DNA from 2 places in the Caldanaerobius fijiensis DSM 17918 genome. Region 1 is predicted to be linked to the other one. Evidence: a T-box and tRNA genes for the amino acid it is inferred to sense, from the RefSeq annotation. Region 1 holds a T-box; the other holds one or more tRNA genes.
The links. A T-box is a leader RNA that pairs with one kind of tRNA and senses whether it is charged. The one in region 1 lies ahead of leuS (leucine--tRNA ligase), so its partner is inferred to be a tRNA-Leu.

Region 1 (15,823 bases):
TATATGGTATACCTTGATACACATAAAACTTTGGCTACATAATCAATTGCACCTTTTATCAAGAAAATACCTTTAGAATCCAGAAGTTTAACGATATATACTTTTTCATCTTTTGTCATAAAATTCACTGGCTTCCCAAAATTTTTTAATGTATTATCTACGATATTAGCGAGCACATCATTGACATTGCTATCGGTTGTTTCTGCCATATATTCTATCTGATTTTTACTTTCTGTCTGACAAAAATCTTTTATTATACTATCAAACATCACAAATTCTGATATATCGTAATTAATGCATAGAGTTCCAATGACTTTATCTCTTTCATCTCTTATAAAAATATAAGATGATTTTAGTATCTTGCCATCACTACTTTTGCTGCTAATATTTATCCTATCTTTTCCCAAAGTTCCTTCACTTATAGACCTCAAAACAACATCAGGCATAGGATCGCCAACATCTTTCCCCGTGACGTGGCCATTAAAAATGGCCACAATAGAACGCTGGGGATTTGATATATCATATATGGATACCTCGCAATTTTTGCCAAAAGTCTTAGCGATTCCTTCTGCAAGAGGTATTAAGTTTTTTAAAAGGGGGTGGATATTTTCAGCCATATTACACCTCCTTGACTACAATATTAACTAATTTGTCCTTTACGTATATAACCTTTACTATGCTTTTGCCGTCAATAAATGCCTTTACCTTTTCTGTATTCTGAGCCATTTTCTTTATGACCTCATCGCTCTCATCTCTTGGAACTATGATTTTATCTCTTACCTTACCATTTACCTGTACTACCAATTCCACCTCATTTCTTATCAATGCATTTTCATCATACCTGGGCCATTTCATAAGGTGTACACTCTCATTATGGCCCATCCTATGCCACAATTCTTCAGTTATATGTGGAGCAAATGGCGCAAGCATTATGACGAGGCTATCCAATGCCTCGCTTACGACATCAGGGTTTTTGTATTCATCGCTCAAATCAGCATATTGATAAAGAGCATTTACCATTTCCATAATAGCGCTGACAGCGGTGTTAAAGTTAAACCTGGTACTTATGTCCTCTGTAACCTTTTTTATAGTATAATTGGTAGAATACCTAAGTTCTTTATCCGCAGGACTTAAATTAGTGAACACACGAGGTCCCGTGTGGTATAAAGGTAACAATTCACCTACTACCCGCCAAACCCTGTTTAAAAACCTATAGCATCCTTCAACGCCTTGATCACTCCACTCTAGATCCCTTTCCGGTGGTGCTGCAAACAGTATAAACAATCTTGCCGTATCAGCTCCATATTTATCTACAATCTCTTCTGGGCTTACTACATTGCCTTTTGACTTTGACATCTTAGAGCCATCTTTTAAAACCATTCCTTGCGTTAAAAGATTTACAAATGGTTCATCCACCGGCGAATACCCTAAATCATACAAAACCTTTGTAAAAAATCTAGAATACAAAAGGTGCAATATAGCATGTTCTACACCACCCACGTATTGATCCACAGGCATCCAATGCGCTGCCTTTTCTTTGGCAAAAGGCTTTTCACTGTTGTGAGGATCCGTATACCTGAAAAAATACCATGAAGAACATATGAAAGTATCCATTGTATCTGTTTCCCTTTTAGCCGGCCCACCGCAAACGGGACACGTCGTATTCACAAAAGATGAACATTCAGCTAGAGGCGATTCTCCCTGCCCTGTAAATTCTACATCAGTAGGTAACATAACAGGTAATTGATCCTCTGGCACAGGTACAGTTCCACATTTTTCACAATAAATAATAGGTATAGGCGCTCCCCAATATCTCTGCCGGGATATTAACCAATCCCTCAATCGATAATTTACTTTGCGCTTACCCAACCCTTTTTCTTCAACAAACCTTATAATTTCTTTTATCATATCCTGACTTTTTAGTCCATTAAATTCCCCAGAATTTACCATGATACCAGGTTCCACATAAGCCTTATCCATTTTTTCAGGATCTAATGTCTCCCCTTCAGGAGTTATAACTACCTTTATCGGTAAACCATACTTTTTAGCAAATTGAAAATCTCTTTCATCATGAGCCGGTACACCCATAACCGCACCCGTACCATAATCTAATAATACATAATTAGCAATCCATATAGGTACCTTTTCACCATTTACTGGATTGATAGCATGTGCCCCAATATATATACCTTCTTTTTCTGTTTCAGTGGATGTGCGCTCGATCTCGCTCATCCTGTGTACTTTTTCAATAAATTCCTTTACAATCGCCTCATAAGGTGTTCCTTTTGTCAAAGTCTCAACCAGATGATGTTCTGGCGCCAGTACAATATATGTTACGCCGTATATGGTATCCGGTCTAGTAGTAAATATCGGAATAACATCGTCGGTACCATCAACCTTAAATAAAAGTTCAGCACCTTCACTTTTGCCTATCCAATTTTTCTGCATAATTTTTACTTTTTCAGGCCAGCCCTCTAACCTTTCAATATCGTTTAAAAGCCTCTCAGCGTACTTGGTAATTCTAAAAAACCATTGTTCGAGATTTTTTTTGCTGACTTCTGCACCACAGCGTTCACATCTGCCATCCACTACCTGTTCGTTGGCTAATACCGTCTTACATGAAGGGCACCAATTGGCATAAGCCTTTTTGCGATACGCTAGCCCGTTTTTATAAAACTGCAAAAACATCCACTCGGTCCACTTATAATAGTCTGGATGACACGTAGCTACTTCTCTATCCCAATCATAGCTAATGCCCAACTGCCTTAACTGCCTTCTCATGTTATTGATATTATCCCATGTCCACTTACTTGGATGTATGCCATGTTTAATCGCAGCATTTTCGGCTGGAAGGCCAAATGCATCCCATCCCATGGGATGCAACACATTGTATCCATTCATGCGCTTAAATCGAGCTATAACATCACCTATAGAATAATTTCTTACATGTCCCATATGTAGGTTTCCAGAAGGATATGGAAACATTTCTAGCATGTAAAACTCTGGCTTTTTATCATCCTCTGCTGTCTTATTTAGCTGATATTCATCCCAATACCTTTGCCATTTAGCTTCAATTTCTTTAAAATTATAGCTATCCATACAATGCCTCCTTCACACATGATATTTATCTCGTTAATAAAAAACCTCTCACCCCAGTTTAGGGACGAGAGGTCTCGCGGTACCACCCTAATTGGCTATAAGCCCTCTTTTAGCTTATAAGCCCTCTCTTTTACCTTATATCCGATATAAAATCGGATAATGCCCATTTTCATGAGGCGAGTTCACAGGATATCTGCACTGGTTTGCACCGACCACCAGCTCTCTCAAGCCCTTACCTGCTACTACTCCTCTGAGCATATATTTCAACTTTTTTAAGTGTTATTATAATTTACTTGTAGCAAATTGTCAACACCTATTTTTTCGGCATCAGCCCAAATACGCTCCAAATCGTAAAAATTTCTTTCCTCTTTTGTGAATATATGAACAATAACAGAACCGTAATCCATCAAAATCCATTTTCCAAAATCATAACCCTCTTTGTGCAATAATTCCAGACCACTCTCACGCATTTTCTCCTCAAGCTCGTCTGCAATAGCTTTAGTATGAGTAACAGATGTGCCACTACATATAACGAAATAATCAGCAATCGTTGATATTCTATCGATTTTAAGCACACATATATCTATAGATTTTTTGTCATCTAACACTTTTACAATCTGTTTTAACATAAATACCTCCCTTAATTGCTATTATAATCACTGCCAACTATAATTGTTACATCAGGCTTATTGCTTGTAGGATTTTCATCTATAACAACAGAATTTTTAATATAAGCCTTTATGCTTTCAGCAACTGCTTTATTTTGTGTTCTATTGATAATCTGCGTTGTTCTATAGTTCATATTTTCAGCATTGGCAATGTTAATAACATCATAACCATATTTTTCTAGTAATCTAGCTACAGACGTCGCTGCACCATTTATTCCTCCTCCATTTAATACCTCTACCTTAATATTTGAAGGATTTACGTCAGTGCTACTGCTACTAGAAGCTACATCGCTGTCATCCTGTAATTTATTTAAATTAGCCATCATCTCTTCAGTTTTAACTTCATCATAAATATAATAAGATATCCCATCAATGTATTTAGGTTCACCTGGAAGCGTCTCCATTTTTATATCATTCTTATTTACCTTAAATAAGTCATCTACATAGCTCAAAATCGTCATTGCAGGCATATTTGTCTTCACGTAGTGTGTTAAGACATCATATATAGACCCAACTTTAAAAATAGATGAGGGACTAACGATCTTGTCAAACAAAGTTTTCAAAAACTTTTGCTGTGTCTTTATCCTTCCCAAATCAGCATCTGCATATCCATACCTGAAACGAACCAGACCCAGAGCTTGATCTCCATTAAGATGCTGCATTCCTTTCTTCAAATGAATATGCAGATTCTGAGCAGGATCATCATAATTCATATCAACCGGTACATCAAAATCAATTCCACCCAAATCATCAATAAGCTTTTTAAACCCCTGAAAATCTATAAGAACATAATAATCTATAGGCACTCCTAAAACTTTAGATACTTCCTGAACCGATCCATCAGGACCGTAATATGCATATGCCGCATTTATCTTCTGATACCCATATTTATCCAATAATATTCTGGTATCCCTTGGAATCGAAATAAGCGTCGCCCTTCTCGTTAAAGGATCGTAAGATACAAAAATCAAGGTATCTGATCTGCCCGTATCACCTTTAGATGCATGGTCAACACCTAATATCAATATATTTAACTTTTTATCTCTTTTTGGAGACGATTTTGTCCGAGTCAATTTACTGTCGTTGTTATCGTTAAATGCCGATGTATTGTTTATGTCGGAGATATTATGCAAATATACATAACTTCCTGTACCAATAACAAGTACTGATAAAAGCAGCAACATAATAAAATATTTTAATAATTTTCTCATGCCTATCCCCGCCTTTCTCTTATTTTACACAGCAACTTATTTCTGGCGTCAATCGTATTGGTATGTATAAGTCCTTTCTTCTTGATAACATAAATAATAGTACTATCCATAGCCATTATAACCGCTTTATCTAGATCCTGCTTTGCTTCCTGTCTTATTTCATTTACGCCATCAAAATTTCTGCCAGGTTCTATATAATCCGATAAATATATTATTTTTTCTAGCAAATTCATATCAACTCTTCCTGTGGTATGATACCTTACAGCGTTTAATATATCCTCATCCTGGACATCAAACAGATCTTTAGCGAGCGCAGCTCCTAATGGTGCATGTACCAATTCCAATTGATTCAAATATATGTCGTCCAGTGCTAACCCATACTTCTTAATAAGAGCATGAATCTGGTCAGCATCGAGATCCTTTGCACAGTCATGTATCAATCCAGCAATAGATGCCTTATATACATCTGCTCCATACAAAGATGCCAGTTCTACAGCTGTAGCTTGCACTCCCAACGAATGCCTATATCTTTTGGGTGTTAACATATGCTCTAATCGTTGAGATATCTCTTGTTCTGATAACACGCTTTCACCTCAATTGTCTTTATATAATCCATTTTTATAAATATACCTTTCCACCGGTTCAGGCAACAAATATTTTATAGATCTACCCTCAGATACCCTTCGCCTTATATCAGTGGAAGATATGGCCAATGACGGCACTTCCAGTTTATATATAATCTTATTATGTTTTTCTTTTATAAAATCCAGCTCTTTCTCCAATTCACTTATATCAAATCCCGGTCGCGTTGCTGCTACGAATTCACATATCTTAAGCAATTCCTCTGAATCCTTCCATTTTAGTATCTCCAGCACAGCATCAGCACCCGTTATAAAATAAAATGTGGAATCAGGCAGCATCTCTTTAAATTCTCGCATGGTATCGATGGTATAGGTATAGCCTTTTTTTGTCAATTCGATAGTTGATACCTCAAACTTCGGATTTGATATAGTAGCAAGTATCGTCATCATATACCTGTGTTGACCTGCCGTCACCTTACGAGCCTTCTTGTGCGGCGGATTGCCGGCAGGAACAAATATAACCTTATCTAAATTAAACTCATCTCTAACAGCTTCAGCAGTAACCAAATGACCATAGTGAATCGGGTCAAAGGTTCCTCCCATTATCCCAATCTTACTCACTGTTCTCCCCTTTACACCTTTTCTATTTTATTTGTATATTATATCACAAAAAGAGGTACCAAAAAAGGTACCTCTCAAGGCTTTACACTAAATTCCTCCTGTTTCGCTTTCATTTCTTTGTTTATCTGTTTAACAGCATCCTCCAGTGCATCCCTGATCTTCATACCGCCCAGCACCACGTTATTCCAGGCAAACCCTACATATCGCCCTGTAAAGTAACCTCCCAAAACCACCGGCTGAACTTTAAATTGTTTCCATTGTTCTAATATTACATTTAAATCTTCCTGTTTCCACGGCATGCTCTTAAAAGCTGCTACATTCGCACTGTTCCATCTGGCGCCAACGCCTACAATTGCTTCAACATTTTCTCCAAATCTTGACTGTACATCTTCACTCATCCACCACTTCAAAAATTCCCACGCTTCCCGTTTATTTTTAGACTGCTGGAGTATTATGTTGGTGGTACCAAAACTACCTGTCCTCCTGTTTATGGTTGCATCAGGCATCCTGTGCCCCGGAAATGGCGCAATTCCCCATCGGCCTGTAAGCTCCGGTGCTGCAACAGTAAACATCACGTATTCGTTGTAACCTCCAACTCCCAACGGCATCTCACCGGTTCTGAACCTGTTAAAGAAATTGGCAGCCATAGGTATCTTAAAGTTGGTATATAGCTCTGTCCATTCTTTAAACGCCATATAAGCTTCAGATGTATCAAGAGCCGATCTCATGTAATCTTCAGTGTAGTAATCACCACCATACTGGAATAAAAACGGATCCAGTACAGGTGGATAATAGAATTCCATCCCATGCTGCTGCAAAATGGGCAACTCTGAGTATATGTCATCCCACGTTTGAGGTATTCCCAGCTTTAATTCACTTAATATATCTTTTCTATAAAACAATACGTTAAAATCCTGAGTACATGGAATGGCATAAATTCCACCCCTGTATTCAAAGGGAATAAAGGCGCCGTTTACAAACCACTTGGCTACATCCTTAAAATCCGGAAATTTGCTCAAATCTGCCGTCGCACCCCTGATGGCAAACTCCACCGGTGACTGTGAATCAACACCTATGGCCACATCAGGAGCCTTGCCTGAATTTATAGCAAGGAGTATGACGTTTACGGCGCCGGCATTTAACTGGCCTGCTGGGAATGTATTTATCTGGACCTTTATCCCGGTCTTAGGAGTAAATTCGTTATCAGCCATATCTCTCAATATCTCTGCCCATTCACGTCCCATGGCGACCCATACCTTTATAGTTTTTTTGCCCGTTGTAGTACTGCTTCCGACGCTATTATAATCTTTGTAAAATGACTTCAAAAAATTGTACCATGTAGCCCCAACCTTCTGCAAAAAGTTAGATCTGCCCGTCGGAATACTTTTATCCGGCGATGACACTATAAAATAGTCAATCACCAATGGTTCATTTTGCAGATCCAGCATCCACTGACCAAAACTGGTCTGGGCATTATTTAAATCATTTAGCCTTCGGGATATGAGGTCAGGATTCCTTATCATCTCATCAATGCTCTTCTTAATTGACTTAAAACTATAGTATACACTGGGCCTCTGGCCAGATATATTTGTTATATATTTCATCTGCGCCTCTATATCCTTAGACATATCCTTGAATTCATCCATAAGGCCCGGTACCTTTTTATCCAGCTCATACTCAAAATTAGGATCAGGCCTGGCTCCTGTAACCATTATGATCTCTCTTATCATTTTTGAAAGCCTCAAAGCCAGATCCGACATGGCATTCACCACTTCACTCATGGGACCCACTTTATCTGTCAACCTTAAAGTATGTTCACCCTTGGTAAGGTAAAACAAATACGGTTTCCCATTTTTATCCGACAATGTTTCCATGCGCCAATCCCTCTGGTATTTAAAAGGATACTCCTCCAGCTCCTTAAATGGCACTTTGCCATCAATGGCAACCTGCCTATAAGATGGTAAACCATCTCCCCACCATTGGCCTACCTTGAAAGATATTTTGTAGAGACCATCTTGTGGTACATTAAATTTCCATTCCGCCCATTGATTGCCACGGCGCCAGTTCCAATCGCCAAATACGTTCAATATAAAATCACCATTAGCTGCCGGTTCCACAGAAGGATCACTGTTGCTCTCAGCTCTTATGGTCGGATCAGATTTTAAAACCGGAAACTCCGCCTGGAACTTTACCTCTGCATCCTTCACCTCTTTATATCCCATAGCTTTATATTGATTTAAAACTTCATCATATGAAGGAATATTCTCGGGTGACTTTACCTCAATGCTATCTATGGCAACGGGTTCACTCACATATTCAAGCCTTATGGTGTGTTTACCTTTAGAAAAATACAACCTGAATGGCTCGGGATAAAATCCTTTAGAGTCGCTAAAACCTTCGTAATTCCACATGGTTTTTTCTTCCTGTAATGGCCTTATATCATCGCCGTTGCTATCCCTCACAGGTTTTCCTTTATCAACCCAAAGCCTTTCAAAAGAAACATTTAATGCCTCTTGAAAAGGTACAACACCATCGACGATCAATTTTCTCACAATAGGGCTTCTCTTGCCTTTTAATGGATAATAGCGCATGTATAATTGATACAAACCATCTTCAGGCACATCAAAAGTCCATTCAAACCACTTAACAGAATCGTCCCATACAAGAGCTGGTTTTGCATTACCGCCTATGTCGTTTTTTATAGGTAGCGATCCTCCATTAGAAGATTTAGCCTCATCGGGTCTTAAAACTATATCTATACCATCGGTATCCTTATAACTGCCCTTTTGATAACCTTTTAACACCTGCTCATAAAATGGAAGATTAGCCACTTTGACATCGTAGTCAACCTTTGGCATATCATTGTTTTTCAGATTCTTTTCTCTAAGTGGAACACCAGTATCAGATGTATCAGCCTTAACGGCTTGTGTAAATACCGAATTAAAAGCAAAAGCAATTATAAGTATGATCAAACCTATCTTTCTCACCTGTATCCCCCCTTAACGCTCACCGGCATAGAATACATGTCTTGAACTGACGATAAAGACGATGGCAATAACGATGAATATGAAAACAAAGTACAAAAAGCCCAGCGCGGCTGCATAACCTAATTCCAATTTACTGAACGCAACTTCATTAATATATTGCATTATGTTATTATTTATGTCCGTAAATGAATCGATAATTGTAAAAATTATATTTATCAATATAACAGGTGAAATCAAAGGCAATGTTATTTTCCAGAACGACTCCCATTCTGTTGCACCATCACATCTGGCTGCCTCATACAAATTATCTGATATACCCTGTAATCCTGCCAAAAACAGCACAATCTGAACACCCGAGCGCCAGAATATAAGCGTTAACCTGCTCAAAAAGGCGTTGACAATGTTTGTGGCAGTGGGGCCCAGATAAATAAATATCTGCTGAGGTATGCCTATGCCGTTTACCATCACCGTATTGTTTACACCGCCGTAAAGCAGCTGTTGCATAACGTAACCTGTTCCAAGAATAACAGGTAAAAAGAATACACCTCTAAAAAATCCTTTCGCCCTTATGTTATAATTTAACAATATTGCAATAAAAAGAGAAAATATTATTATCAATACAGTATTTATTATGGTATCGTTTATGATGGTCAAAAACCGCGGCAAGAAATTTACATCCACCACAAAGGCGTTTATATAATTGGAGATTCCCGTAAACTTTACCCTCAAGTTGGAAACTCCCTGTACCTCGCAAAAACTCAGCCACGCCGTGTGTAGAAGAGGATACAAGGAAAAAAGGATAAATCCGGCCAACCATGGCGATATAAAGAAATATCCATCTAAAACCTTCCTTTTTTCCAGCCCCATCTTCTTAATCTTCATCACATGCCACCTCCAACTACCAGGTAATCATACCCTTTAATAGTACGGCCATCCACCTCAACGTCGTTTTCGCTATAGTTTACATATACCTTTGCACCATTGCTGTACGTGGTAACATACAAATAATCGTTAACCTTCTTATGGTCAACCATATATTCCGACCATAATGGTTTAAGGTCCTCATTCATTTTCTTGTAATACTTTTCCGCATGAGCCACCCAATCGGTGTACTGTGAGCTAAATAACTCATTATAGTCTGTATACATCATTTCATTGGACGACCTATACGTCAGTTGATAATAAGGCATATAGCCGTATTCCACCAGCTTTAACAGTTGTGCTTTAGGATCATAGAACATATTAATAGGTGTACCTGAGTAAGGTATGGAGCCATGCACTACCATCTGATAGAAAGGAACGGCTTCGTCGCTGAAAAAATATCCTGAATCTTTTTCTGGTATGTCATAGAGCCTATCAGCGTACTTTAAAACATAAGCGTTTCCACCTTTTATGGCTGCAAAACCCAGCTTTTCTCTGACTTTATTTACCATCTTCATCCAATAACTGGCCGTCTGAGTTCGTGTAGAAGGATATCTATCGTTAAAATCATAGAAAAGAAAGTTTCCAAAACGTTCAAAGGTAATGCCATTCACTTTAAGCCTCAATAAATCAGGAAATATACTGTAATTAAAATAATCATAAACATATCCGGCGCTCTCTAAAAATCTGTTATTCCATATATTGGTAACAGGTAAAAATTTATTTGCCTGATACGCAATATTCTTTCGCGAAAATCCTCTGTAATCTGCATATATATCTACGTAATTATCCTGTAATGATATCTTTATTCCCATTTTATATACATCGCTAATAAGCCTTTTTAACCCCTCTGTTCCACCCAACGCGCCATTCACAGGAAAATGCAGAGGATAGGATAGATAACCCCTAGCATTCCAGCCCACAAGGTTTACCTGTACATCACTTACACCCCTTTCCCTTATATCTTTTAGAATAGTGTCTGCCTGATCAAATGTAGTCATAGGTATAAATTTATTCCTCAATAATTGATGTTCCTCTATACCCATAAACAGATCCAAACCCAGCGGCATATTGTCACCTTTTTTGATTACCTGTCTTAGCTCATGATGATCTATCAGATATTGCCTGTAAGCATTAGCCATACCGCTATAATTAGCATACGGCCCTGTTAAAAATTTATATGTGACGCTTCGGTCGATTTTTAGCATATGTGGCTCTAACTTCTGGGTCAGTGAACCGTTTTGAAGCGCGCCCTGGTAGCTTCGCCTGTAGGTAAATTCTACCGATACCCTGTTTAAATTAACCTGATACCCGCTGGGAGAGTAATTTATTGTAGCATCATATTCGCCTTTTGTAACAATGCCCATAAAAGCATTATCACCATTTTTTAACCCAAATACGGGCAGCATAGCAACTTCAGCCTTATTGTATTTATTCTCGTTTAAATTTATATCATCAGCGCCATAGATGTCTCCCTGATAATTCTTAAAGTACACAGGATGTGTCGACTTAAAGTATGAAATAGCCCCACTCCCATCAGGATAAAAAGCATAACCCTTATCTCTATCCGTCGCCGCCCCAAAATAAGGCAAAAGCTCTAATGTCACCAACCTTAAATTTCCGTATTCTTTTATATCCCTGGCCGGTATGTTTACGATAAAATCGTCTCCTTCAAGCTTGTATTCTATAGTGATTTTGAATTTTTGATCTACCATATCATAAGTCACTTTTACGCCGTTATCTATAGGTTGGGATGTGATTACAACTTTTTCAGTCGCTACACTGGCAGGCATGATATCAAGAGTCCTGGCCGCCGGATCAGCATATGTGATATTAAAAGCCGACTGGGTGTTTTTCAGTATATATTTATTTCCATTCACATCGCTGTCTTTTAAATTCTGAGGAAATCCCCATATATATCCATTCCTCTTATCTTTAAGCAAAATTCCTCCATCGGTATTCCTGAAATAAAAGGCAATGTTAGATGACTCCGCAACCAGGTTATAACCATCAGGTATTTTATTAACCACAGTTCCTTTCTGTAGATTTTCCTGCGTAGTTGGTTCCGCTATAGCCTCTATGCCAAAGGAATTCACTGTTATAATCAGTAACAAAGATATTAAAATCATCAATAATCTTTTCACTTTTCTCCCCCCTCGCGTCAACTTAACGTGAGTATCTTTATTTCCATAAATATCTGCAGCAAAAACTCATATATATTTCTCGTAAGCACATAAAACAGTCCACCCACCGCCCACAGTATCAGCATACTAAACAAAGCAAGAATACAAATCTTAAGCGTATCTATAAAGCTGTAGTCATTAAGATCCCTTACCTGCATAAAAAACAATATTAAAACCCATGCCCAGATAACTTCCTGTAAAAAAGTATATAACCCGGCATCTGTAGTACTCATAACGTGTGATAATATGCTAACGGGTATTGTAAGTATTATATATGGCAACATGGAATAAGCTGTAGCCACAAACACCTCACCTATATGGGATTCGCCATTCATTATGGTCGTCAAGGCATAACACGCAATTACCCAGGAAATAAGCGGCAATAGCATGCGGACTATTTCCAGATAAAAATTGGCCTCTCTAGGAAGTATCGACGCCAGCGGATAATGTGTAATAAAAATCTGTGCAATCCTTACAATACATACTAAAGCGTATAGAATAAATGCTTCAATATAATTTACGCCTTTTTTTAACCTAAAATAGCCTTCTGTAGGGAAAAATAGCATTACCAGCACGTTTTGTGCAAATCTCAATTCCTGATCCTCCCTCCTATGATCATATTGGCTTTCCTTCTGAGTATTGCCACAGCTTTTAATATGAGGTAGATTAATAAAACAACAATCAATACGACCCATCCAAAGTATTGCCTATATATCTGATGGCGGTACTCATCAAACGCCAGTGAATAACCGGCTTTATCCTCCCCTTTTAGATATTCTTTCATGCTTTCCCGCCACTTCCCTTCTTTATACAAAGCCTTTCCTATCTGCCTGTGAGCCAGCAAATAATTGGAATCTATCTTCAGGACATCCCTCCACAGCGTTGCCGCTTGCTGATATTTGCCATTATAATACATCTCTACTGCATTATGTACCATACTCATAAACCTTGTTGGTTGAAATATCTGTATATTGTTTCGATCCCTATCCAATACATAGAGTAAACCATCTTTGTCGACATCTATCGCTGAGGGATACTCAAAAAGTCCTCTTCTCTCACCCTGACCGCCGAAAACACATAAAAGATTTCCCTCTTGATCATACTGATAAATTCTTCTGGCCGATGCGTCTACTGCGCTTATAACCTTTTTGTCATCAACTGTTATACCTGTAAAATACGGCGTGTTCTGTGTCCATGATTCAGGTAACCAGTCCTCACCAAAAGATTTACCTGTGACGAAGGTGTTTACGCCCAGCGCATTTATCTTTTTAATCTGATCACTGTTGCTTAAAACCGTTGTGGTATACATATATCCTTCATCATCTAAAAAGATATCTGTAAAATATGGAGGGACCACCTTTGATAGCTGCGCCTTTTGTTCCGGCGTCGCAAAGAATCTAACAAGGGTATTTATTAAACTAAACGCCACCTTATTTGTTCCCACATAACCCCTGAAATTATTGAGGCCATCAATAGTTATCACGCCGTGGTAGTCATTTTCATTTAATACATTAAGGTAACCTCTTGCGTCCACCACCACTTTCCTGGGTTTAAAGGGATATTTGTTGTCCAGTAATTTCGAAGCAGGTCTGACAAATTCTTCGACAAAATTGCCATTTGGATCTAGATGAACAATACGGCCATTGCCTGTATCAGCCACAAATATATCACCGTTTTTATTAACAAAAACGCCTTTAGGCCCATTAAATGGCTTATCTTTTGGCCCCTTAAATACACCAAGGACATACCCGTCTTTTTCCAGTTTTACAATTCTGTTATTTCCTGTATCTGCCACATATAAAATCCCGTTCTGATCCACAAAAATGTCTTCCGGTTTATTAAAACCCACAGCCCCGCCATCGAGGTTAATGATAACGCTCTGTACGTCATAGGCTTTAGGTATAGGCACTCTTCTGCCATCCAGATTCAGCGTGTAGTCAATATCTTCAGCATAAGCAGGCAAAGCAGCAGAAATCAATGTAAAAACTATAACAATAAATGCCCACATTTTTTTAATATGCAACATAAATTGCCCTCCCATCCGTCAGGACTTTATACCTGAGTATATCATTGTATCCATAACCTTTTTCTGCATGATCACAAATATGATGATTGTAGGCATAGTCATTAAAAACGTAGCTGCAGCCATAGCACCCGATCGGGCTATGCTTGTACCTATAGTCTGGATAGCCAGTGTCAGATTTTTCATCTGTTCCGATGTGGTAAATACCAGCGGGCTGAAATAATCGTTCCAGTTGGACACGAAAGAAAACACAATAAGGGTAGACCATGCCGGTTTGCATGTAGGCATAACCACCTTCCAGAATATCTCCCATTCGTTAGCGCCATCTATGCGGGCTGCTTCTATTAATGAATCAGGAATCTGGTCGATAAATTGTTTCATTAAGAATATATTGTAGGCCACAGCGATTTTTGGAAGGATTAAAGCCCAGTATGTATTTACAAGCCCCATTTTGGATATCAAAAGATATGTAGGTATCTGCGTAACCTGTGGCGAGAACATAAGGGCTGCAATAATGATATTAAACATAGTGTTGGCACCTGGAAGCTTAAATTTTGATAGTGCATAAGCACCAAAACTACTTATTATAAGGGTTCCCAGCACTGTTGCTGTAGTTGTAAAAAGACTGTTGAACAAATACCTGGAAAATGGCACTGTAAAGCTGCTCAAAGCCGTAAGAAGATCGTAAAAATTCCTCAACGTAGGCCTTCGCACAAAAAATTCAGGAGGGAACAAAAAGAGTTCGTCCATGGGTTTAAAAGCAGTTGAAATCATGTAAACAATAGGCAACATCGTAAAACAAACCAGTGCGCCCATGAAAATATACGTAAATACCCATCCCGGTGTAAGTCTTGGTTTGCGAAACATACATCTCACTCCTTTCCCATATGCCTTCACAGTTCATCTTTAGATGAGAATACTCTCATGCAAATTCGGCCCAGCAAGAAGGTAACTATAAACAGAAACATAGCTATAGCTGAAGCATATCCCATTTCAAACCTTATAAACGCATAATCAAACAAATGAGCCACAATGGTGTGAGCTGCGTAATCAGGGCTGGGCATTCCCGCCACAGATACGGCAATATCAAAAACGCCAAAAGAACCCACAATGGCGTTGACGGCGCCAAAGAGTAATTGAGGTTTCATCATAGGCAGTGTAATAAACCACAGTTCCTGAAAACGACTTTTTATACCATCTATTATCCCTGCTTCATACAGTTCCTGAGGTACATTTTGTAATCCTGCTAAAAACACCAAAAATCCTGTACCCATACTCATCCACAGAGATATAATCATGACCACGGGCAGGATGGTTTTTGGATTTGTAGTCCACATAATGGGCTCTGTTATAATTCCCAAATTCATCAAAATATTGTTGATAAAACCGTATCTATCGTTAGAAAAGAAATAAAGCCATACAGTAGACATCGCTATACCGCTGGTGATAGAAGGCGCATAAAACGCCAGAGCAAAACCCGTCTTGAACTTCAGCTGGTTTATGACCCATGCCATTACAAAGGACAGCAG
Region 2 (15,823 bases), on a different contig from region 1:
AGCTGTAGATCCATTGGTTATACCACTGGGAACGAGATTATACGTAGAAGGTTATGGATATGCGCTGGCTGCTGATACGGGAAGCGCTATAGTAGGCAACAAAATAGATCTATATTTTAGCGACAGCGAAAAAGCACAGCGATATGGGCGACGTATAGTAAAAGTGTATGTTTTAAAGTAAAGGGATACATGCGTATCCCTTTACTTTATATCTTTATAAACAATTGTGATTTTTGCATAGACGTGATAAAATAATTCTATTGCAGAAATTCTACTGATTACTTATAATTTGGAGATATTTTGCTTCGGGGGTTGTGATTGATGTTAAAAGAAGTTATTGTGGTAGAGGGAAGGGATGATCTATACGCTGTTAAGAGAGCAGTAGATGCAGATGTGATTGTAACAGATGGATTTAGATTAAAAAGAGAAACAATAGATCTAATTCGCATGGCTCAAAGGAAACGAGGAGTAATTGTATTGACAGATCCAGATCATGCAGGTGAAGCAATCAGGAGGAAAATATCGTCGCTGGTAAAAGGTGTGAAGCACGCTTTTATACCAAGGGATGAAGCGACATTGCATGATGACGTAGGGGTAGAAAATGCTTCGCCTGAGAGCATTGTGAGGGCATTAGAAAAAGCTAGAGTAGAGAGAATAGATAAAGAAGATGTATTTACGATGGAGGACATGATAAATGCAAAACTGGTAGGTAATCAAAAGGCTTCGATAAGAAGGGCAAAGCTGGGCGCTATTTTAGGTATAGGTTATGCCAATGCCGGACAGTTTTTAAAAAGGTTAAATACTTACAACATATCGAGAGAAGAATTTATGAAGGCTTTAGAAAGTATTCAATGAAGGGATAAGGTATGGATAAAATCAAAGCAAAAAAGAGATTGGGTCAGAATTTCCTTATCGATGATTCTATTTCTAACGCTATTGTGCGAGAAGCGGGGGTAAAAGGACGTGATGTATTAGAAATTGGTCCTGGAACCGGTGCCCTTACGTTTAAACTTGCTGATGTGGCTAATAAACTGGTTGCTGTGGAAATAGATCGCAGTCTTTATGAAAGGCTAAATGACCGTCTTAAAAACAGGAATAATGTTTGTCTGATCAACGGGGATATCCTAAAGGTAAATTTGTGGGAATATTTTGATGACGTTTTTACAGTGGTAGCAAACTTGCCCTATTATATAACGACGCCGATAATTATGAGGCTTATGGAATTTAGATCAAAGATTGATAGGATTGTGGTTATGGTTCAGAAGGAGGTAGGCCAAAGGATTGTTGCTGTTCCTGGCAATAAGGATTACGGTGTTTTAACTATCGCAGTACAATACTATGCTATACCTGAAATAGTATTGGATGTTCCCAAAGAGTCTTTTAAGCCTCAACCTAAGGTGGATTCTGTTGTTGTCAGGATGGATATAAGAAAATCGCCTGCGGTAGATGTAGATGAGAAAAAATTTTTTAGAATAGTTAAAGCTGCATTTTCCAGTAGAAGGAAGACACTTCTAAACGCCCTGCATGGTGGGGATATTTTGAAGGATAAAGCTATGTTAAAAAGTATTATAGAGGAATGCGGTGTAGATCCTGAAGTACGTGGTGAAAACTTAAGTATAGAGGATTTTGCACGCTTATCGCGAAAGCTTGCCCCCATAATGTTCTAAAAATTAGAAGTATGCATATATATTTACCAGTAGTCGGCATACCTTATTTAAAAGGAGGGGGTTGGTATGCTTTTGAGGAGATTTTTCGTGACATTAAAGCCGGACGATGACAAGTATTCTATAGAAGGCGAAAAACCAGACGGTTTTTTTAAGTTTGAAAGGTTTGGCAACAGATGTAGGGTTACTATAAATGTGACAGGCCTGAAGCAGCCGGAGGATTTTTCATATAAAGGCATGCTTATTGGTTTTAAAAACAATGAGCCCGTGATGTTTGATATGGGTGTATTGAAAATTGATGATATGGGTAGGTGCATTTCTCAATGGCTTTTTGATCCTGAAAATATCGAGGGGAAAGGTATCAGATTGGAAGATCTGAAGGTTTGCGCAGTTGTGGTGGATAATCTCAATGGACAATTGATTACACCGCTGGTAGGACTTTTAGATGGTGATTATGCTGATTGGAAAAAAATGATTAAGCACGACAAAAATATAAGCATTGACGAGTCCAAATCTTCAGAGAATCTTGTGCCAGAATTACCAAATATAGATATAGGAGAAGATAGCGATAGCCAGTTAGAGCAAAAGTTAGAGCAAAATGGTGCATATGTTGAAAATTTGGATCATGATGAAGGTGAATCAGGATATGATCATGCAGAACCGCAAGAAGATAAGGAAGACAAAACAGATCAAAGTTCTGAAAAAAATATATCTGAGCAAAATAATATATCTGAAAAAAATATAGGTGAAAGTGAAGCAGAAAATCTTATTGGATTGCTGGAGTTAAAAGATCAAGGTGTGCCTGGTGAGAGCCAGTATGTACGAAATTTGAAGAAATATATTGGAGATATAATAGGACATTTGCAAGAAGTACAGCCTTTTGAAGAAAAAATGGAAGGTTATAAATGGTGGAAGATTGAAAACGGGTATGCATTTAATAAAGATCATTACTTGATGGGGTTGGTTTTTGAGCAAAACAAAGTAAAGTATATAGTTTATGCTATGCCGGGTAAATTTAATATGTTTGATCAGCCTTATGGAGGTCTTACTGGCTTTGTTTGCTGGAGGCCTGCTAGAGGTCAGCAATTCGAATATGATGCTGATGGTTATTGGCTTATGCATATAGATGCGCTGACAGGGCAAATTGTGATGCCCTTGAAGCCTACTCCGCCACCCTTGTTTAAAGGATATGATTGATCTGGTACCATCCAGGTCTTTTTTGTTGCTTTAAAGGGTTAAATGGTGGTAAAATAATTGTGGTGATGATATATGAGAATAGATGTTATAGGATTAGGGCCAGGCAGTGACGGTTTAATAACAAGGCAGACAGAAAATATTTTAAGAGGGGCTGACGAAATATATTTGAGGACTAAAATACATCCTTCTGTTAAGTGGTTGGATGAAAATGGCATAAAGTATCAATCTTTTGACTATATATACGAGGAAAGCAGATCTTTTGATGAGGTATATATTAAAATAGCTGAATTCCTTATCGGAAGGGTATTGGAAGGGGGAAAGGTGGTATATGCTGTACCAGGACATCCCCTTATCGCAGAAAGATCCGTTGATAACCTGATGCGGTTGGCACAGGAGAAAGGAATTGATGTTTTTGTATATTCAGCTGTTAGCTTTATTGATGCTGTATTAGCATCTATTAAATACGATCCAATAAATGGGCTAAAAATCCTGGATGGGCTTTCTTTAGATCGGCAGGTGCCTGATCGCGCTTGCGGGAATATAATAACACAGGTATATGACAATCTGGTTGCATCAGAAATTAAGTTAAAGCTTATGAAAATATATCAGCCAGAGCAAGATATCGTGTTTATACGATCAGCAGGCATACCCCATGAGGAAGTTGTTCGAAAGATCAAATTGTATCAGCTTGACATGCAAAAGGACATAGATCACTTAACGTGTGTATACATACCGCCAGCATCCAATTCAACCTATGATTTTGGAGATCTGATAAAAATAATGGAAAAATTAAGGAGTGATAGCGGATGCCCGTGGGATAAGGAACAGACTCACGAAACCCTCAGACAGTATCTTATTGAGGAATGTTATGAGGTTATAGAAGCTATTAATAAAAAAGATCCGGCTAAGCTACAGGAAGAATTGGGAGATGTTCTGTTCCAGGTGGTTTTTCATTCAAGGATAGCTGAAGAAAGTGGTTTGTTTAACATAAACGACGTCATCGACGGAGTGTGTAGCAAGATGATATTGAGGCATCCCCATATTTTTTCTAACATAAAGGTAAAAAGTACCGATGAGGTTTTAAATAACTGGGATGCCATAAAAAAAGACGAAAAAGGATATACTTCTATTACTGAGGTGTTGAGGGACATACCTAAAGAACTGCCTGCTCTTATGAGAAGTTATAAGGTACAGCATAAAGCTGCAAAGGTGGGATTTGATTGGGATGATGTAGATAAGGCTTTGGACAAGCTTTATGAAGAAATTGAGGAATTAAAAGAGGTATATAAATCTGGAAACAGGGAAAAAATCCAAGAAGAGATGGGCGATGTTCTGTTCGCATGTGTAAATGTGTCAAGGTTTTTAAAAGTTGAACCGGAACTAGCCCTTGCCAGTACTATAGAGAAGTTCATAGAAAGATTTAGTTATATTGAAACCAAAGCTGTAGAAATGGGCAAGATGATGCAGGATATGAGCTTATCTGAAATGGATGAACTGTGGAATGAAGCCAAGACGAATAATTTTCACAAGAATAATGAAAAATAGCTTTAAAAAGCAGGATTTTGCGATTTTTTGAAGAATATATTAAAATGCAACATATTATAAAAACAAAAATGGAAATGGGAGGTTTTAAGGTGAATAAGGCTGATATTGTTTCAAGCATGGCAGAAAAAAGTGGACTTACTAAAAAAGATGCCGAAAAAGCATTGGATGCTTTTATAGAATCGGTTATAGAAACTCTTGAGAAAGGGGATAAAGTTCAGCTGGTTGGCTTTGGGACTTTTGAGGTGAGGGAAAGAGCCGAGAGAAAAGGCATAAATCCCCAGACGAAAGAAGAAATTATTATACCTGCTTCTAAAGCTCCTGTATTTAAAGCAGGTAAATTGCTTAAGGAAAGAGTAAAATAAAAAATCGGGTCGCGTGACCTGATTTTTTTATATAATTTTAATTTAAGTAGGTGATAGTATGAGACTGGACAAATACTTAAAGGTTTCAAGGTTGATAAAACGCAGAACAGTAGCAAAAGAGGCCTGTGATGAGGGGCGCGTTTTGGTAAATGGTAAGATAGCGAAAGCAGGCACAGAAGTAAAGGTAGGAGATGTAATAGAGATTCAACTTGGTTCTCGAACAGTTAAAGCAATGGTAACACAGTTACATGAACACGCATTGAAAGAGGATGCTGCAGAGATGTATAAACTATTATAATGTCATAACTTTTATATGCCCTGCATATATTTTATATAAAGGGTTAAGAGGGTGATGCATATGGATGCGTCTCATAATATATTTATAGAGAACAGAGAAAAAGCAAAAATAAGCGGGGTCATAGAAGTTATGAGCTTTAACGAAGATAACATAAATCTTTCTACAAACCTTGGGGGATTGATCATAAAAGGTAAGGATTTACACATAAACAAGCTTAACCTAGACGATGGGGAACTTATCATCGAAGGCACTATATTAAGCCTCACTTACACCAGCAAAGAAGATATGAAAGGCCGTGGAAAGGGCCTTTTAAGTAAAATGTTTAAATAATAATATGCCTCCTTACTTTGCTTTAAGGGGGTTTTTCTATTACTTTTGGCGTGGTGGAGTGATGATATGGATTCGGCTATAAGTAATCAAGTATTAGTTTTTTTAATATGTATGTATGGAGGTATTTTCTTAGGGCTTTTTTATGATATTTACAGGATATTCAGGAGAATATTTAGACCTAAAAAAAAGGCTACGTATATTGAAGATGCGCTTTTTTGGTTAATTTGTTCGTTATTTGTGTTTTCAGTGATATTTCTTGCCAATTACGCGGAATTAAGGTTTTATACTTTCCTGGGATTTATATCGGGCTTTTATATTTACATGAAATTATTCAGTTTTGTGTTTATAAGAATTACCATAAAGACACTCAGATGTATAAAAAGAAGTATGGTTGGCCTCTTTAGCTTTATATCATCTCCATTTTTGCTTGCATATAATATAGTGGCAAGGCAAATTAACGGTGTTAAAAATTTATTAAATTTCAGAAAAAAATGAAGGGATTTTAGTAGTTGCGTCGAATATCAATATTAGATAATGCATTAATCCAAGGAAAGGATTGTTTTAGGTGAGGTTGAAGGTGAATAAAAGGAAACTGGTGATTTTTGCTATTACAGTTTATACTTCTGTGACACTTATTCAGCAACAATATACCATAATTCGATTGCATAAAGAGCAGAGAGATTTAAATAAGCGAATCGAAATGGCTAAGAAAGAAAATGAAAGGCTTCAAAAGGAAATAAAATATTCAAAAACATTAGATTTTGTAAGAAAGATCGCCAGTGATGAATTGGGCTTGGTAAAAAAAGGCCAAACCGTCTATGTGGATATTAATGGAAAATAGATTTTTATAAAAAGTTAAATCAGAGCCTCTGATGTGCTTGCATTTGGGACAAATCATTGATACAATAAAATTGTATTAAAGAATTAAAAGGAGGAATCTTTTATTTATGCCAGTTGAGGTAGGCAAAGTGGTCGACGGAACCGTGCTAAATATAACAAGCTTCGGGGCATTTGTCCAGTTACCAGAAGGGGAAACTGGATTAGTACACATATCAGAAGTCGCAGATAAATACGTGAAAGATGTGAGAGATTATTTAAAAGAAAAGGATAAGGTAAAAGTTAAAATTTTGTCGGTTAGCCCTGATGGTAAAATTAGCTTGTCAATTAAAAAGGCGAATGCGGAGCTTAAAAAATCGTCTAGACCATTGGACTTAGAATGGAATCGTAACAAATCGTCCAGCAACATGTCTTTTGAGGATAGGCTTGCTAAGTTTTTAAAGGATAGCGATGAAAGACAGCAGCAGCTTAAAAAGAACCTGGATACCAGAAGAAGGTCTGGGGGAGGATATAATAGAGGAAAAACCAATAAAATGATCGAAAAGTGATTGATCTTTATGTAATGATAGTCGAGGTGACCGATGAGATTTGGTTGTATTGATATAGGGACGAATTCGGTAAGGCTGTTAATAGCTGATGCCGATAAAAATGGTATAACTAAAATTTATAAAGGTATAAAGACGACTAGATTAGGTACTGGTGTAGATATCACCAGTACCTTGAAAATAGATGCTATATGCAGAACCGTAGATGCCGTTACAAATTTTGTAGATATAGCAAGGTCTTTTCACTGTGATAAAATTATTGCAATAGGGACCAGCGCGGTAAGGGATGCTTTAAATAAGGAAGTGTTGTTACAAGAAATATATCAGAAAACGGGCGTAAGAGTTGATGTGATATCTGGAAAAAAGGAAGCAGAATTGGCTTTTAAAGGAGTAGCCGGTGGCATAAAAAGTTGTGAAGGGAAGAGTATTTTAATTGTAGATATTGGCGGTGGCAGTACAGAATTTACATATGGGGAAAAGAACAAAATAAAGGAGAGGTATAGCCTAAACATAGGTGCTGTGAGGTTAACGGAAAGGTATTTAAATGAGAGCTTATATGATAAAAGTCATATGCAAAAATTGAGTGAAGATATAGAAATGAATTTGATGTTATTGCATCGCTTAAAAGAGATTATTTTGAGTAGGGGTAAAAGAATTGTGGCGGTCGGTGTAGGTGGCACAATAACGTCGCTGGCAGCGATAGATCAAAACCTGGATGTTTACGATTCTGAAAAAGTTCACAGCTACGTCTTGACATATCATAGAGTATATAGTATACTAAATGTGTTGTCTGGGATGAGCAGTGATGAAAGAAAGCGGGTAAAAGGTCTGATGCCTGAAAGAGCGGATATTATTGTAGCAGGCGTTATGATCCTTACAAAAGTAATGGAGTATTTTGAGCTAGAAGAAATTTCAGTCAGCGAATGGGACAATTTAGAAGGTCTGATTTTCGAAAATATTCCTTGACAAAGTGGTTGCGTTGATATATAATATATATCGTCGCTGAGGTTTGCCGGAGTGGCGGAACTGGCAGACGCACAGGACTTAAAATCCTGGGGGTCCTAAAAGACTCGTACCGGTTCGATTCCGGTCTCCGGCACCAGGTGGTGTAAAACATCGCGGGGTGGAGCAGCAGGTAGCTCGTCGGGCTCATAACCCGAAGGTCGTAGGTTCAAATCCTACCCCCGCAACTAAATTTTAATTATGATTTTTAAAAATTAATAATAAAATAGGGCGGCGTAGCTCAGTTGGCTAGAGCATGCGGTTCATACCCGCAGTGTCGGTGGTTCGACTCCACTCGCCGCTATTATATGTGTGCAATATGTAAACCGAATCGTCTATCGAGAGCCTGAAGACAACTTCAGCTCTATTGGTATAGACGATTATTTTATTTATATAAAAAACAATCAGGTGAATTTGCTTTATTTTTTTTCTTAGGATATAATATTTTTGCTGTAAAAATATCGATGATAAAGGGGTGTATAAGAGTATGCGATATTTGTTACGACTTGTGCGATATGCCAGACCTTATTGGAAATATCTCATTATAGCTGTAATAAGTACGTTTTCCATAACTGGTTTGAACCTTATAGGTCCCTGGTTAATAAGGGATCTTATTGGAGTAGTAACTAATCTTAATCGCTACACCAATGCCAAGGAACTCATTGTAAGACTTTCAATAATACTGACACTAACTTATATAGCCAGAACTGTATTTCAGTTTTTAAGCAGCTATTTGTCTCATTATGGAGCGTGGCAGTTGGTGGCCTATATGAGGGTGTTAGTATATGAGAAACTACAAAAGCTTTCATTGAGGTATTACCATGACAAGCAGACAGGGCAGTTGATGTCAAGAGTAATAAATGATACTGCTACCTTTGAGATGCTGATAGCTCATGCCTTACCAGATCTCTTTACTAATGCCCTGATACTTCTGGGTGTAACTATAATACTGTTTATCATGAATCCTATTCTGGCATTTTTATCGCTGGTGCCCATCCCTTTTTTGGTTTATGGGGGAGCAGTATTTACCAAGCGCATACTGCCCTCATTCAGGTTTGCCCAACGGGCTTTAGCTGATTTAAATGCTGATCTGCAAGATAATCTGTCGGGGATAAGAGAAATACAGGCTTTTAACCAACAGGAGCGCGAGATAGGAAAAATAAAAAATAGGGCGTATGAGCATGCAACGGCACTAATAGGTGCATTAAAGCTTAGCGCTATATTTCATCCAGTGTTGAATTTTTTCAGCTCAATAGGGACTGTTATAGTGGTGTCTCTGGGAGGTATAATGGCCATAAAGGGCAAACTACCGGTAGAGGATATAGTTGGCTTCATATTATATTTAAGTATGTTTTATCAGCCTATAACAGCATTGGGCCAGGTTCTAGAAAACCTTCAACAGGCATTGGCTGGTGCAGAAAGGGTATTTGAGGTCCTGGATACAGAACCTGATGTAAAAGAGAAGGAACATGCAATTGACTTAAAAAATATAAAAGGTAAAATAACCTTTGAACATGTGAATTTTTCTTACAATAATGAAAAACCAGTATTAGAAGACATATCTTTTACTATAAACCCGGGGCAAATGGTTGCTTTTGTAGGTCCTACCGGTGTAGGTAAAACCACTATAATGAGCCTTATAAATCGCTTCTACGATGTGGATTCAGGGTCGATAAAGATAGACGATATAGATATCAGGGAAGTATCTTTGAGGTCTTTAAGGAATAATATAAGCATGGTGCTGCAGGATGTCTTTTTGTTTAATGGAACGATTGCTGAAAACATAGCTTACGGTAATGAAAAGGCCACTATGGATGATATCATAAATGCCGCAAAAATAGCATGTGCTCATGACTTTATAATGCAGATGCCTGATGGTTATAATACCTATATAGGAGAAAGAGGTATAAAACTTTCTGGAGGACAAAAGCAAAGGATTTCTATAGCCAGGGCAGTGTTAAAAAATTCGCCTATTCTCATACTGGATGAGGCTACATCTTCAGTTGATGCAGAAACCGAAAGAGAGATACAAAATGCTATAAATAATCTGGCAGGCAGCAGAACTATCCTGATAATAGCTCATCGCCTGTCCACGGTAAAAAAAGCCGACAATATAATAGTCCTAAAAGATGGTCGCATTGTGGAACAGGGGAAACATGAGGACTTAATAAAGCGAAAAGGGTTGTATCACTATCTGTGCTCTATGCAGTTCTTGACTCAAGAGGAAAATATAAAATTAGCATAACTTATTGATATTAAAAAATGCATATTTTTTTACAATTATAAAAAAGAGGAGTGGCTGTATTGGAAAAGTACCTTATTTTGATGCATCCATACCATAACCAGGTTTACTACAATACATCTAAAAAATTAGCTTTGTTAGAATTTGAGGCTGCAGCTTATCGAATGTCTAGGACATGTGAAAATATAGCCCTAGAAAATATACACGGCATAGATTATGTAACTTTTAACGTTGATTCCTTACCTTCACAAGATCTTAAATTGATATCCAGGCTGTCTTTTGTATATGCTCTTTTTAAACAGGAGGAATATGGCGGCAAGACATGTTTAGTTCCCATGACTAAAGATTACGGGCAATATCTTGAGGATGATATCGTGAACATTTTGAAATACTCAGGTAAGACCAATGAATATTTCACAAAGCTCATGATAAATCTGGCAGTATTTGCTAGCGATTTTTATGGTCAAGATCGTATAAATCTGCTAGATCCTGTATGCGGTAAGGGTACCTCGCTTTTTCAAGGATTGATTTTTGGTTATAATGTTTCAGGAGTAGAAATAGATAAAAAGCTTGTAGACCAGGGGTTGGCATTTTTGATTAAGTATCTGGAAAACAAGCGATTTAAGCACAAAGTATCAAAGTCAAAGATGTCTTCGGAAGGGACTAAAATATGCGATATAACTTGTATAAATCTGGCAAAAACTAAGGAAGAGTATAAAAACAATAATATGCTTGAAGTAAACATGGTGCGTGGAGATACGGTAAATACCGATAAATACTTTAAAAAGAATTATTTTCATGTGATTGTTGCTGACTTGCCTTACGGTATTCAACACGGGAGCAATACTGGCACAGGTAGTTTTACGCGCAATCCAGAACTTTTGCTGCAAAAAGCTTTGCCTGCATGGACCAGTGTACTGAAAAAGGGAGGCAGTTTGGTATTGTCATGGAATACTTTTTTGCTAAAACGTCAGAACCTCCACCAACTTTTAGAGCAAGCTGGTCTGGCGGTATTAGAGAAAGAGACCTATAACCAGTTCGAACATCGTGTAGATCAGGCGATTATGCGTGATATAATAGTAGCTAGAAAAAACTGAAAAATATATTTTTTATGAAAGGAGTGAATGACAATAATATATTGGAATCAAGAATATAAGGATGTGGAGGAGTATTTAAAGACGGATATCATCAAGGGCCTTAGCAACGAAGAAGCTCAGAAGCGCTTACGCGAATACGGTTATAATCAACTTAAAGAACAAAATAAGAAATCTCTTTTTTTGATGTTTCTCGATCAATTTAAAGATTTTATGGTGCTCATATTGTTAGCGGCAACAATCATCTCGTTATTATTAGGTGAGGTAACAGATGCTGTAATTATGATAGTTGTAGTAGTATTAAATGGGATTTTGGGTATGTTGCAGGAAAACAGGGCTGAAAAGTCTCTGGAAGCATTGAAAAAATTGACTTCACCAACGGCTAGGGTCATTCGAAGCGGAAGAGTTGTCGACATTCCCACAAGCCAGCTTGTACCGGGAGATATAGTGTATTTAGAAGCGGGTAATTTTGTTCCTGCGGATGGCAGGCTTTTTGAGGCAACTAATTTAAGGATCGATGAATCAGCATTGACTGGGGAATCGGTACCTGTAGATAAGGATATAAAGGCGTTAAAAGCCGAAGAGCTTCCATTAGGAGATAGGATAAATATGGCTTATATGGGCACTGTGGTAGCTTATGGTAGAGGTCGTATGATTGTGACAGATACCGGGATGAATACAGAAATGGGTAAGATCGCTGAATTTATTGATAGCCAGGATACAGCCGCTACGCCACTTCAAAGGCGGCTTGAAGAATTGGGAAAATACCTTGGAGTTGGGGTTCTTTTAATCTGTTTTATCATTTTTATAACAGGTATTTTGAGTAGACGGCCTGTCTTTGACATGTTTATGACAGCTGTGAGCCTGGCTGTTGCTGCTATTCCGGAAGGACTACCTGCTATAGTTACGATTACCCTGGCAATAGGCGTTCAAAAGATGATAAAGAAGAAAGCTATTATAAGAAAATTACCTGCGGTAGAGACGCTTGGAAGCGCCAGTGTTATATGTACAGATAAAACCGGTACATTAACACAAAATCGCATGACGGTAATGAAATTATATACAAATGATAAAGTTTATAGCGATATAAATGCCATATTTAAATCTGAAGGCAGCACAGATAATGAAGTGAAGTTCTTATTAGAATGTGCAGCCCTTTGCACAGATGCTTTTATAGATGAGGATGGAAGGGAAATTGGGGATCCTACCGAAGTGGCTATTGTCATGGCTGCTAAATCGGCTGGTATAAGAAAACAGGATATAGAAGAGGCAAAACCGCGAGTTGACGAGGTGCCTTTTGATTCTGACCGAAAAATGATGACGACAGTACATAGAGATGAAAAAGGATACAAGGTGATAACGAAGGGTGCACCTGATAATGTAATTGATAGGTGTACAAGTTTATATTTGAATGGCGATATATTGCCGTTGGACGATAGTATTAAAGAGAAGATAAAAGCGGTTAATGAAGAAATGGCAAAAGGTGCGTTGAGAGTATTGGCTGTTGCATATAAAGATTTGGATGATATTGGATCACATGGCGAATTTGAATGTGATCTTACGTTTATAGGTTTGATAGGCATGATCGATCCTCCCAGGGAAGAAGTAAAAGAATCTGTGAGGTTGTGTAAAAAAGCAGGGATTAAGCCTGTTATGATTACAGGTGACCACTTGGTCACAGCCGTAGCAATCGGAAAAGAATTGGGCATATACAAGGCAGGGGATGAGGCTGTGACAGGTGTTCAATTAAACGAATTAACAGATGAAGAATTGGATAAACAGGTTAAGGATATTTCGGTTTATGCAAGGGTTTCACCAGAGCATAAAGTAAGGATAGTAAAAGCCTGGCAGAATAATGGAGCTGTTGTTGCTATGACAGGTGATGGGGTAAATGATGCTCCTGCTCTTAAACAGGCTGATATAGGAGCTGCCATGGGGATGACAGGTACTGATGTGGCAAAGGGTGCCGCAGACATGATATTAACAGATGACAATTTTGCAACCATTGTTTCTGCAGTTCAAGAAGGCCGGACCATTTACGAAAATATACGTAAATCAATACACTTTCTTTTATCATGCAATGTAGGTGAAATTGTAGTGATTTTTGTGGCAGTTATGCTTGGCATGCCTATGCCGCTAAAACCTATTCACATTTTATGGATAAACCTTTTAACAGATAGCTTTCCGGCCCTTGCTTTAGGCGTTGAACCGCCAGCACCTGATGTTATGGATAAAAAACCCAGGCCAAAGGGAGAGAGCATATTCGCACACGGCTTATGGTGGAAAATTACATTGCAGGGCATTTTGATAGGCCTTTTGACCTTGGTTGCTTTTAGACTTGGATTAATGAAGAAGAATCTTATAACAGCGAGGACGATGGCTTTTTCTACACTTGTTTTAACCCAGCTATTTCAAGCTCTGAATGTAAGAGCAGAGGCATCATTGCTTAAAATTGGCGTCTTTAGTAATAGATACATGACTTATTCTATTATACTATCGGCAGTGTTAATGTTTATAGTTATTTTAACGCCATTGAGGACTTACTTTGGCGTGAGCGTGTTAAATGCAACAGATTGGGGAATAGTCTTTATATTATCCCTTTCAATATTGATAATAACAGAAGTTATCAAATATTTTAAAAAACCTTGATGTGATTTTTTTCACTCAAGGTTTTTTTTACTTGATTATAAGTAAAAAATATTGTATAATGGATACAGCACCCCAGGGGGATGGGGATAGGGGAATTATTATAATGGCAATGTAATTAAATACGAAAAGATAAAAGACAGGAAGGAAGGGGAAAAATGAAAAAAGCAGTTGTAGATCAAGAGATTTGCGATAGATCTCCATTTTGTCCAGCAGCAAGGAGCTGTAAATTTGATGCTTTTAAGGTAGAACGACATGGCTTTTTTAATGTAAAAATTTCTGTGGATAGTGATAAATGTACAGGTTGTGGAGTTTGCACAAGATATTGTCCGCATAGAGCTATTACGCTGAAAGAGTTATAACGCACCGGTTATACCGGTGTTTTTTTATAAAAAAATTTCATACGGAAATCGTTATCAAGAGATAATAAGTATTGACACAAAATTAACAATAGTATATAATGAAGACGTAAAGATTGTTAAAACATTGACATATAATACGAGGAATAAAATGGCTATATATCGCAGAAAATATACTGTATACAGATAACAACGAATAAAAAATGGCCCTTACAATGTTAATAAAATAACAAGGAGGTATTGGTATGGATTATAGGCAAGCCATCGATGAGATGGTAAAAAAGGCTGAAATTGCACAAAGGGAATATTATAAGCTGGATCAAGAGCAAGTTGATGCTATAGTAAAAGCAATGGCCTTGGCGGGTATAGATAGGCATATGGATCTGGCAAGGATGGCTGTAGAAGAAACGGGTATGGGTGTATATGAAGATAAGGTTATAAAAAATATGTTTGCGACTGAGTACGTGTATCACGACATTAAGTATGTTAAAACCGTCGGCATAATTAACGAAAACGAAGAAGAGGACTTTATAGAAGTAGCAGAACCTGTAGGCGTTATAGCAGGCATAACTCCAGTCACAAATCCAACTTCCACGACGCTCTTTAAGAGCCTTATAGCCGTTAAAACACGAAATCCAATCATATTTAGCTTCCATCCTAAATCTATAAATTGCAGTATTGCTGCGGCAAAACTTATGAGAGATACAGCTGTTGCCAATGGAGCACCGGAAAATTGTATCCAGTGGATAGAAGAACCTTCTGTAGAAGCCACTCAATATTTGATGAATCACCCAGGTGTGTCTTTAATTTTAGCCACAGGTGGAGCTGGCATGGTAAAGGCCGCATACAGTTCAGGAAAACCAGCCTTAGGTGTGGGTCCTGGCAATGTTCCATGTTATATAAATAAAACTGCTCACTTGAAGAGAGCTGTTAATGACCTTATACTGAGCAAGACTTTTGATAATGGTATGATATGTGCATCAGAACAGGCAGTGATAATCGATAAAGATGTAGCAGATGAAGTAATAAATATAATGAAACAACATGGATGCTACTTCGTAAATGATGAAGAACGCAGAAAGCTGGAAAATCTGGCTATAGATAAAGAGAGATGTGCTATGAATCCACAGGTGGTAGGGCAACCTGCTACGAAGATTGCGCAAATGGCAGGTTTTAGTGTGCCTGAAAATACAAAGATATTGGTAGCACAATTGGAAGGTGTGGGACCGGAGTATCCACTTTCCAGGGAGAAACTTAGTCCAATACTGGCACTTTATATAGTAGAGGATTATAAAGAAGGGATAAAGAGATGCCAGGAAATGACGGAATTTGGAGGCCTAGGACATTCAGCAGTTATTCATTGCGAAGATGAAGCTATAATCAAGGAATTTTCTGAAAAGGTAAGGGCTGGTAGGATAATAATCAATTCACCTTCAAGTCATGGTGCTATAGGCGACATTTATAACAGCAATACGCCGTCGCTCACACTAGGTTGTGGTACCATGGGTAAAAACTCAACCACAGCTAATGTCAGTGTAAGACAGTTAATAAACATAAAAAGGGTTGCGGCCAGGAGGTATAATATGAGATGGTTTAAGGTTCCACCTAAGATTTATTTCGAACCCGGTTCAATACAATACCTTGAAAAGGTTAAAGGCAAAAAGGCATTTATCGTCACAGATCCAGCTATGGTAAAATTGGG

Region 2: it encodes a tRNA-Leu, which carries the amino acid that the T-box ahead of leuS (leucine--tRNA ligase) is inferred to sense. The anticodon was not compared.

Annotation. Positions count from the first base shown of each region.
Region 1 is NZ_FQVH01000006.1:8,998-24,820, forward strand. It holds gene BUB87_RS04050 (helix-turn-helix transcriptional regulator) at 1-617, opposite strand, end outside; gene leuS (leucine--tRNA ligase) at 619-3,099, opposite strand; T-box leader at 3,157-3,363, opposite strand; gene rsfS (ribosome silencing factor) at 3,372-3,728, opposite strand; gene BUB87_RS04065 (LCP family protein) at 3,740-4,978, opposite strand; gene yqeK (bis(5'-nucleosyl)-tetraphosphatase (symmetrical) YqeK) at 4,981-5,562, opposite strand; gene nadD (nicotinate-nucleotide adenylyltransferase) at 5,572-6,162, opposite strand; gene BUB87_RS04080 (extracellular solute-binding protein) at 6,255-9,167, opposite strand; gene BUB87_RS04085 (carbohydrate ABC transporter permease) at 9,180-10,049, opposite strand; gene BUB87_RS04090 (DUF5696 domain-containing protein) at 10,049-12,232, opposite strand; gene BUB87_RS04095 (hypothetical protein) at 12,250-12,864, opposite strand; gene BUB87_RS04100 (hypothetical protein) at 12,861-14,297, opposite strand; gene BUB87_RS04105 (carbohydrate ABC transporter permease) at 14,316-15,161, opposite strand; gene BUB87_RS04110 (carbohydrate ABC transporter permease) at 15,188-15,823, opposite strand, start outside.
Region 2 is NZ_FQVH01000005.1:71,569-87,391, forward strand. It holds gene BUB87_RS03785 (G5 domain-containing protein) at 1-181, shown strand, start outside; gene rnmV (ribonuclease M5) at 322-855, shown strand; gene rsmA (16S rRNA (adenine(1518)-N(6)/adenine(1519)-N(6))-dimethyltransferase RsmA) at 867-1,667, shown strand; gene BUB87_RS03800 (DUF7922 domain-containing protein) at 1,734-2,861, shown strand; gene yabN (bifunctional methyltransferase/pyrophosphohydrolase YabN) at 2,934-4,406, shown strand; gene BUB87_RS03810 (HU family DNA-binding protein) at 4,496-4,768, shown strand; gene BUB87_RS03815 (RNA-binding S4 domain-containing protein) at 4,827-5,066, shown strand; gene yabP (sporulation protein YabP) at 5,127-5,396, shown strand; gene yabQ (spore cortex biosynthesis protein YabQ) at 5,463-5,891, shown strand; gene BUB87_RS03830 (FtsB family cell division protein) at 5,974-6,237, shown strand; gene BUB87_RS03835 (S1 domain-containing RNA-binding protein) at 6,344-6,781, shown strand; gene BUB87_RS03840 (Ppx/GppA phosphatase family protein) at 6,815-7,744, shown strand; tRNA gene BUB87_RS03845 (tRNA-Leu) at 7,790-7,880, shown strand; tRNA gene BUB87_RS03850 (tRNA-Met) at 7,896-7,968, shown strand; tRNA gene BUB87_RS03855 (tRNA-Met) at 8,011-8,084, shown strand; gene BUB87_RS03860 (ABC transporter ATP-binding protein) at 8,268-10,025, shown strand; gene BUB87_RS03865 (TRM11 family SAM-dependent methyltransferase) at 10,085-11,119, shown strand; gene BUB87_RS03870 (calcium-transporting P-type ATPase, PMR1-type) at 11,147-13,765, shown strand; gene BUB87_RS03875 (4Fe-4S binding protein) at 13,921-14,124, shown strand; gene adhE (bifunctional acetaldehyde-CoA/alcohol dehydrogenase) at 14,367-15,823, shown strand, end outside.